Linked DNA regions of Pokkaliibacter sp. MBI-7. Each later gene encodes a partner of the first gene's protein in a complex. Links are inferred from orthologs where the notes say so. Each region holds a gene or a part of one and is shown on either strand. Other genes may lie near its edges.

What was found. The genes of interacting proteins can lie anywhere in the genome.
Region 2: the proteins of hisF (region 1) and hisH are in contact, whole or in part, in a crystal structure (PDB 6RU0), measured with the Thermotoga maritima proteins. The link is inferred for Pokkaliibacter sp. MBI-7 from one-to-one orthologs. Residues at the interface, in WP_004080486.1 of Thermotoga maritima: Met1, Leu2, Ala3, Arg5, Ser40, Glu41, Asp45, Glu46, Ala70, Glu71, Ile73, Asp74, Ile75, Pro76, Phe77, Asp98, Lys99, Ser122, Gln123, Glu161, Thr195, Leu196, Asn247, Arg249, Glu251; in WP_004080484.1 of Thermotoga maritima: Asn15, Arg18, Arg22, Arg117, Leu118, Pro119, His120, Met121, Gly122, Trp123, Asn124, Asn134, Gly135, Tyr136, Tyr138, Val140, Tyr158, Glu180, Lys181, Ser182, Ser183, Lys184, Ile185.

What each region holds. Positions count from the first base shown.
Region 1 is NZ_JARVTG010000001.1:2,685,520-2,689,698, forward strand. The notes cover bases 653-3,508. They hold hisF (imidazole glycerol phosphate synthase subunit HisF), read left to right. Parts: upstream 653-1,621; coding sequence 1,622-2,395; downstream 2,396-3,508. Other genes in these bases: argB (acetylglutamate kinase), read left to right, coding at 653-714; QCD60_RS12005 (transglutaminase-like cysteine peptidase), read left to right, coding at 2,604-3,251; QCD60_RS12010 (hypothetical protein), read left to right, coding at 3,454-3,508. Also shown: more of argB, read left to right, coding at 1-652; more of QCD60_RS12010, read left to right, coding at 3,509-4,146; QCD60_RS12015 (FlgO family outer membrane protein), read left to right, coding at 4,165-4,179.
Region 2 is NZ_JARVTG010000001.1:2,961,614-2,965,082, forward strand. What follows is about bases 662-3,469. They hold hisH (imidazole glycerol phosphate synthase subunit HisH), read right to left. Parts: upstream 2,487-3,469; coding sequence 1,836-2,486; downstream 662-1,835. Other genes in these bases: pyrE (orotate phosphoribosyltransferase), read left to right, coding at 662-993; hisA (1-(5-phosphoribosyl)-5-[(5-phosphoribosylamino)methylideneamino]imidazole-4-carboxamide isomerase), read right to left, coding at 1,038-1,772; hisB (imidazoleglycerol-phosphate dehydratase HisB), read right to left, coding at 2,496-3,089; QCD60_RS13290 (AsmA family protein), read left to right, coding at 3,296-3,469. In the rest of the region: more of pyrE, read left to right, coding at 352-661. UniProt on the Escherichia coli protein: IGPS catalyzes the conversion of PRFAR and glutamine to IGP, AICAR and glutamate. The HisH subunit catalyzes the hydrolysis of glutamine to glutamate and ammonia as part of the synthesis of IGP and AICAR.

The DNA.
Region 1 (4,179 bases):
CACGGTGGCGGACCGCAGATCGGTGAGCTGCTGGAGAAACTGAAGATCGAATCCCACTTCATCAATGGCATGCGTGTGACCGATTCCGCCACCATGGATGTAGTGGAAATGGTACTAGGTGGACAGGTCAACAAAGACATCGTCAACCTGATCAACACCAACGGCGGACGTGCTATCGGCCTGACCGGAAAGGACGCCCGTCTGATCATGGCCAAGAAGATGAAGGTCACCCACAAGACGCCTGATATGGAGGCGCCGGAAATCATCGACATCGGCCATGTTGGCAGTGTTGAACGAATTAACCGCGAACTGCTTGATCTGCTGGTCGCCAGCGATATTATCCCCGTCATTGCTCCGATCGGGGTGGATGAGGAAGGTAACTCCTATAACATCAACGCCGATCTGGTGGCAGGCAAGGTGGCTGAAGCGCTGGATGCAGAAAAACTGCTGCTGCTGACCAACATTGCCGGTCTGCTCGACAAACAGGGTAAGGTTCTTACTGGTCTGTCGCTGGCGGATGTCGACGCCCTGATCGCCGATGGCACCATCACCGGTGGTATGCTGCCGAAGATCGACTGTGCACTGGAAGCGGTGCGTAATGGCGTCAAACGTGCGCATATCATCGATGGCCGCGTTGCACATGCCACCATGCTGGAGCTGTTCACCAACGAAGGTGTGGGCACCCTGATTACCAACGAAAAACTCAAGGCTTGACGGTTGTCTGCAGGCCGGTGCACTCCCCTGCACCGGCCTGCAGATGGGCTGACGGATGTAAGGTAAACAATGACGGAAAGTCTCAGTCCCAAGGCCCGCAAGGGCCAGGCAAAGCAGCGGATTCTGGAAGCCCTGGCACGGATGTTGGAGCATGCGCCGGGTGGGCGCATCACCACGGCAGCACTGGCACAGGAAGTCGGTGTGACCGAAGCGGCACTGTATCGCCATTTTCCCAGCAAGACGCGGATGTTTGAGGGGCTGATCGATTTTGTCGAGGAGAGCCTGTTTAGCCGCATCAACCTGATTCTGGAACGCGAAGCCAGTGCGGCGGTGCGCTGTCAGCAGGTGCTGACGCTGCTGCTGGCATTTGCCGAAAAAAATCCGGGTCTGGCGGTGCTGCTGGCCGGTGATGTGCTGGCCGGTGAGGATGCACGCCTGCATCAGCGTATCCGTCAGGTGTTCGACCGTATTGAGACCCAGCTGCGGCAGATCCTGCGCGAGGCCGAGCTGCGTGAGCAGCTGCGTACCCTGAAGCCGCCCAGCGTCTGTGCCAATCTGCTGATGGCCTTTGCCGAAGGCCGCCTGCGTCAGTTTGTCCGCAGTGAGTTCAGCCAGCCACCGACCGAGCACTGGCCGGAACAGTGGGTGCTGCTGAAAGCGCCACTGCTGCGCCCTGCCCCACTCAGCAAGGCGAGTGATGCAACTCCCGCCACCGAAGAACATCATGGGCACGACGACCAGCATGGCGGTGACGAGGTTTCAGCGCTGGATGAGCATACGGCCGTCAGCGAAGAGCAATTTTAAATCGAATATAGCCGTGGGGTGATGGGAGGTAAGTGACTCATCGCCTCGCCGCTGGGGCCGCGGTTGCTATACTGCGGCCCTGACTTACCCGGAGACTTGTTTCATGGCATTGGCAAAACGCATCATCCCCTGTCTGGACGTCGACAACGGCCGTGTGGTCAAAGGCGTGCAGTTCCTTGATATCCGCGATGCCGGTGATCCGGTGGAGGTCGCCAAACGCTACAACGAACAGGGTGCAGATGAAATCACCTTCCTCGACATTACTGCCAGTCATCAGGACCGTGACACCATGGTGCATGTGGTAGAAGCCATTGCCGGACAGGTATTCATCCCGTTGACGGTCGGTGGCGGCATCCGTACCTGTGATGATATTCGCCGTATGCTTAACGCCGGTGCCGATAAGGTTTCAATCAACACCGCCGCGGTCACCAATCCTGACTTCGTGCGCGAGGCCTCCGAGCGCTTTGGTGCTCAGTGCATCGTGGTCGCCATCGACTCGAAAAAAGTCAGCCAGCCCGGCGAGCCTGACCGCTGGGAAGTGTTCACCCACGGCGGGCGTCGTGCCACCGGACTGGATGTGATCGAGTGGGCGAAAAAACTGGTGGCACTGGGCGCGGGGGAAATTCTGCTGACCAGTATGGATGCTGACGGCACCAAAAATGGCTTTGATCTGGGCGTGACCCGTGCCGTCAGTGAGGCCGTGCCAGTGCCGGTCATTGCCTCAGGCGGTGTGGGTAATCTTGATCATCTGGTGGACGGTGTGCTGCAGGGCAAGGCCGATGCAGTACTGGCCGCCTCCATTTTCCACTTCAACGAGTACAGCATTCCAGAAGCCAAGCAGTATATGGCGGCTAAAGGTATTGAAATGCGTCTGTAACGGCACGCCGCACTCGGGTGTGGGCTTGACGGCCAGGGTCCGTACAGGCCATTAACAAATAGCTGTGCCAATCGGCTTGCACAGCAGCCATATTCTTACCAGACTTGTTGATCAGTCACCTGCGTCGGCGAGGCGTCTACGGGGTGCATGGACTGAACCATGACGTTTCGCGCAGGACTCCGGTCCTGGTATGAAGGAGCCGTGCCGAATGCTGATCCGCGCTGTGCTGCTGTGCCTGTTACTGCTGCCCATGGGTTGGCTGATGGCCGCCTATTCCGGCTTCAGCAGTGTGGTATTGCAGCGTGTAGAGAGTCAGTACGGTGCGGCGGCCAAACGCCGGGTGCTGGACTGGGAGGGGTTGATGACCGATTCGACCCTGCTCAAGGCGCAGGAAAGTACCAAGCTGCGGGCGGTCAATGACTTCTTTAATAAGGTACGCTGGCTGGATGATCTGACCGTCTGGGGCAAGAATGACTACTGGGCCACGCCGCTGGAGTTTCTCGAACGCAATGCCGGTGACTGCGAAGACTTCTCCATTGCCAAGTACTTCACCCTGCGTGAACTGGGGGTGCCGGAAAGCAAGCTGCGTATCATGTATGTAAAGGCACTGGCCTATAATCAGGCCCATATGGTACTGCTGTATTACGCCTCGCCCAGCGCCATGCCGGTGGTACTGGACAATATCAACCCGAAAATTGAGCCCGCCAGCAAACGTACCGATCTGGTCCCTGTATACAGCTTCAACGGCTCCGGATTGTGGCTCAATAACTCCCCGGCCGGGCAGAAAGTAGGTACCTCAGACCGCATTGGTCCCTGGCGTGATCTGCTGGCGCGATTGCAGCAGGAGCGGCGCTGAGCAGTGATTCAGGAGTGCTGAAGGGGTTAGGCACTACAGCGACAAGATGCATTTCGGTCATAAAAGGACCGGGGCGCACAAAAAATCGTCAGGTCAGTGCACAGGCGGATTTTTTGTTTTATGCTTCTGCTTCAGTCTGTAACGGAATTCGTCAACTAACCCGGCAACCCCCGCCATCACAGCAAACAGTAAGGATAGCCACATGAAGCGAGTATGGCTTGCCCCCTTTTCTCTTATGATGCTGGCCCTCGGTGGTTGCCAGCAATGGTCTGAGCAGAATCTCAAGACCGCCGTGCCACGTGCCGATACCTATCCCTACAGCACCCAGCAGAAGATGGAAACAGCCCATCACTGGGACGTGCTGGCCAAAGACATGGCTGAGCGTATTGCCCAGTCGTTGCCGGATCATCAGGTCGCCATTTACGTTGAGCCACCTGCCACTGCCACTACTTTCTCCACTGCATTCCATAGCCTGCTGCAGAGTCAGATGGTCAAGCAGGGCCTGCATGTCACGCTGGAGCCTGGCCTTGGCGCTGTGCATACCCGTTATACGGCGCAGCTGATTCAGCATAAAGATCTTGATGGTGCACGCCCTGTGCCCGGCACCTACACCGTGTTGGCCACTGGCCTGGCAGTCATGCGCAATGCCGTGAAAAACAGCTGGGAGAACAGTTATCTGGCGCTGCCGCTGGTCGGCCTGGGCGCGGATTATGGTGCCGGTCGTACCGTCAGCAATGAAGGCATGGAAGTACTGATTACCACCGAAGTGGTCTACGGCAGTAACCTGCTGATGTCTGAGTCCAACATGTACTACATCAACGCCGGTGGCAAAGACCACTATGTGGCGAGTGACAGTGCCTGGCAGGGCAAGACCATTCAGGTTGTCGGGCAGTAACGGGGACAGGGGATAACAATGAAAGGATCACTA
Region 2 (3,469 bases), 280 kb from region 1 along the record:
TGACTGGGCATGCAAAAATCTGGGAGTAGCAAGTATAGAAATTTTAATCGGCTACTACGACGGCGTGCTGCCTAAAAGCTACTTACTTATTAGCTGCCTCTAAGTCCGCGAATTATAACACCTTTTGGGGGTTCATGCGGATGTCAAGTGTGTTCAGCCCGGCATAGTGTAACTGCACACTCCCTGTCGAGGCTAGCGTCTATAGCACTTTTGGCTATTAATGCCATGGTTGTGTGGCGAATTTGCTTGATATTGCGTGTATTAATCAAATCCATGCAAAGCGGATGCTGCACTGGGAGTGGTGAGTTAAAATGCGCGCATTGTTTCAACCCATCACGCAGAGGACAAAACATGCATGCCTATCAACGCGAGTTTATTGAGTTCGCTATTCAGCAACAGGTACTGCGTTTTGGCGAGTTTACCCTGAAGTCGGGCAGAACCAGCCCTTACTTCTTCAATGCGGGTCTGTTCAATAGTGGTTTGGCGCTGGCCAGATTAGGAAAGTGCTATGCCGAAGCTATCCTGCAAAGTGGCATCGAGTTTGATGTCATTCTTGGGCCTGCTTACAAAGGCATTCCTCTGGCTGCTGCCACTGCCGTCGCGCTGGCTGAGCATCATGGTCGTGACGTGCCCTATGTGTTTAATCGTAAGGAAGCCAAGGATCATGGTGAAGGTGGCAACCTGGTAGGAGCGCCTTTACAGGGTCGTGTGCTCATTATTGATGACGTAATCACTGCGGGTACGGCTATTCGTGAGGTGATGGCACTGATCGAGCAGCATGGTGCAACACCGGCAGGTGTCGTCATTGCCCTGAACCGTCAGGAGAAAGGCAAGGGTGAGCTGTCAGCCATTCAGGAAGTTGAGCGTGACTACAGCATGCCTGTTGCCAGCATTATCAGTCTGGAGCAGATCGTCGAGTTTCTGGCTGAGCAGGGTGACAAGGAAGCAGAGCTTGCTGCCATTCGCCAGTATCGCCAAAGCTATGGCGTATAACGTGAGGTACAGGAGCCAGAAGGAATCTGGCTCCGCATTACTACTTATTTACTCTGGTCACACAGGGCTTGCGCTGTGCGAAGGTCCAGCGTGCCTTCGTAGATAGCACGGCCGGTGATGGCGCCAGCGATACCCTGATCGGCCACTTTCGCCAGTGCCTCGATATCACGCATGTCAGTAACACCACCAGAGGCGATAACCGGTAATCCTGACTGCTGTGCCAGGGCGACTGTCGCTTCCACATTCACACCCTGCATCATGCCGTCACGACTGATGTCGGTGTAAACAATGCTGTCGACGCCGTCATCGCGGAAACGTTTGGCCAGCTCTACCGCGGTAACGCTGGTCACTTCCGCCCAGCCATCAATGGCAACCATGCCATCCTTCGCATCCAGACCCACGATGATGTGACCCGGGAAACGCTTGCACATCTCAGTCACGAATTCGGGCTCCTTCACTGCCTTGGTGCCGATAATGACGTACTGCACGCCAGCAGCAAGATAGGCCTCAATAATCTCCTGGCTGCGGATGCCGCCACCAATCTGGATCGGCAGGTTGGGGAACGCCTTGGCAATGCGCTGGACGATATCACCATTCACTGGTTTACCGGCAAAGGCGCCATTCAGGTCGACCAGATGCAGGCGACGTGCGCCCTGTTCTACCCAGCGTCCAGCCATGTCGACGGGGTCACTGGAGAACACGGTGGAGTCATCCATGCGGCCCTGACGTAAACGTACGCACTGGCCATCTTTAAGATCTATTGCGGGAATTACCAGCATGATGTTCTCTTCACAAACTTGCTATCTTCACAGGTAAGCGGCCGGTTGCCGTATACCTTCAGGTTATGCGGGTTGGCCATTCCAGTGCAGGAAGTTTTTCAGCAATTGCAACCCTGCACTGTGGCTCTTCTCGGGGTGAAACTGCACCGCGAATACATTATCGCGGAACAGCGCGACGTCGAAATCCAGGCCATAGTGGCAGCGTCCGGCAACCTGCTCAGGCTGCTGAGCCTGAATATGGTAGCTGTGGACAAAGTAGAACCGGCTGTTTTGCTCAATACCCTGCCACAGAGGATGGTCGACGGTCTGTTTGACTTCGTTCCAGCCCATGTGAGGCACCTTCAGCTTTTCACCGCCCTCATCCTGCAGATGGTCACCAAAGAAGTGAGCCTTGCCGGGGAATATGCCCAGACAGTCATGGCCACCATTCTCTTCGCTGAACTCCATCAACAGCTGCACACCCACGCAGATACCCAGCAACGGCTTGCCTGATGCTGCAACCTGGTGTACCACCTGGTCCAGTCCAAGACGGGTCAGTTCGCCCATGCAGTCACGAATGGCACCGACGCCGGGCAGAATCACCCGGTCAGCACTCTCGATCACTGCTTTGTCGCTGGATACCAGCACTTGCTCACCGGGCTTGACGTGCTCTAGCGCTTTGGCAACCGAGTGAAGGTTGCCCATGCCATAGTCAATAACTGCAACCGAACTCATGATGGCTCCTTAAAGACAGCCTTTGGTGGAAGGCATGATGCCCTGCATGCGCTCGTCGGCAGTCAGAGCCATGCGCAAGGCGCGGCCAAAGGCTTTGAATACTGTTTCTGCCTGATGATGGCTGTTGTGGCCCTTGAGGTTATCGATATGGAGGGTCATCAGAGCGTGGTTGACGAACCCCTGGAAGAACTCAAAGAACAGCTCGGTATCCAGACCATTGATGCTTGCCCGGGTAAAGGGCACAGCAAAGTGCAGGCCTGGACGGCCAGAGAAATCAATAACGACACGCGACAGGGCTTCATCCAGCGGAACATAGGAATGGCCGTAGCGGGTGATGCCTTTCTTGTCACCAAGCGCTTTGCTGATGGCCTGGCCCATGGTGATGCCCAGATCTTCGACGGTGTGATGGGCATCAATATGCAGGTCGCCATTGGCATGGATGTCCAGGTCAATCAGTCCGTGTCGTGCCACCTGCTCAAGCATGTGGTCAAGAAAAGGAATGCCGGTAACTGATTTAAACTGTCCGCTGCCATCCAGGTTCACCGTTACGGTGATCTGGGTTTCCAGCGTATTGCGCGTCACACTGGCGGTACGCTCTGCCATGCCAGGCTCCCCTAGTATTGATCGTGAGTCGAGGTCAAATAAGCAAAAACAACATCGTCCGTCTGGAATTACCGCTGATTTTGCGAGGATGAAAGTATAAAGCCTTGTGCTTCGGGTTAGAACCGTTACTAACAAAAGCTATACGGCTTGGTAGATGCTTTGGCGTTGCGACAAGTGTGGCTGTCGATGCAATTGAGTGAGGGAACATGAAGGCAACAAAAATAATCCTGTGGTTGCTTGGGGCGCTGTTTGGCTTGCTGGCACTGGTGGTGATCTATCTGCTGGTCGCTTTTGATCCGAACGATTACCGCCAGCGCATCGGTGAGATGGTGCAGGATAAAACGGGACTGCAGCTCGAAATTAAAGGTCCGATGAGCTGG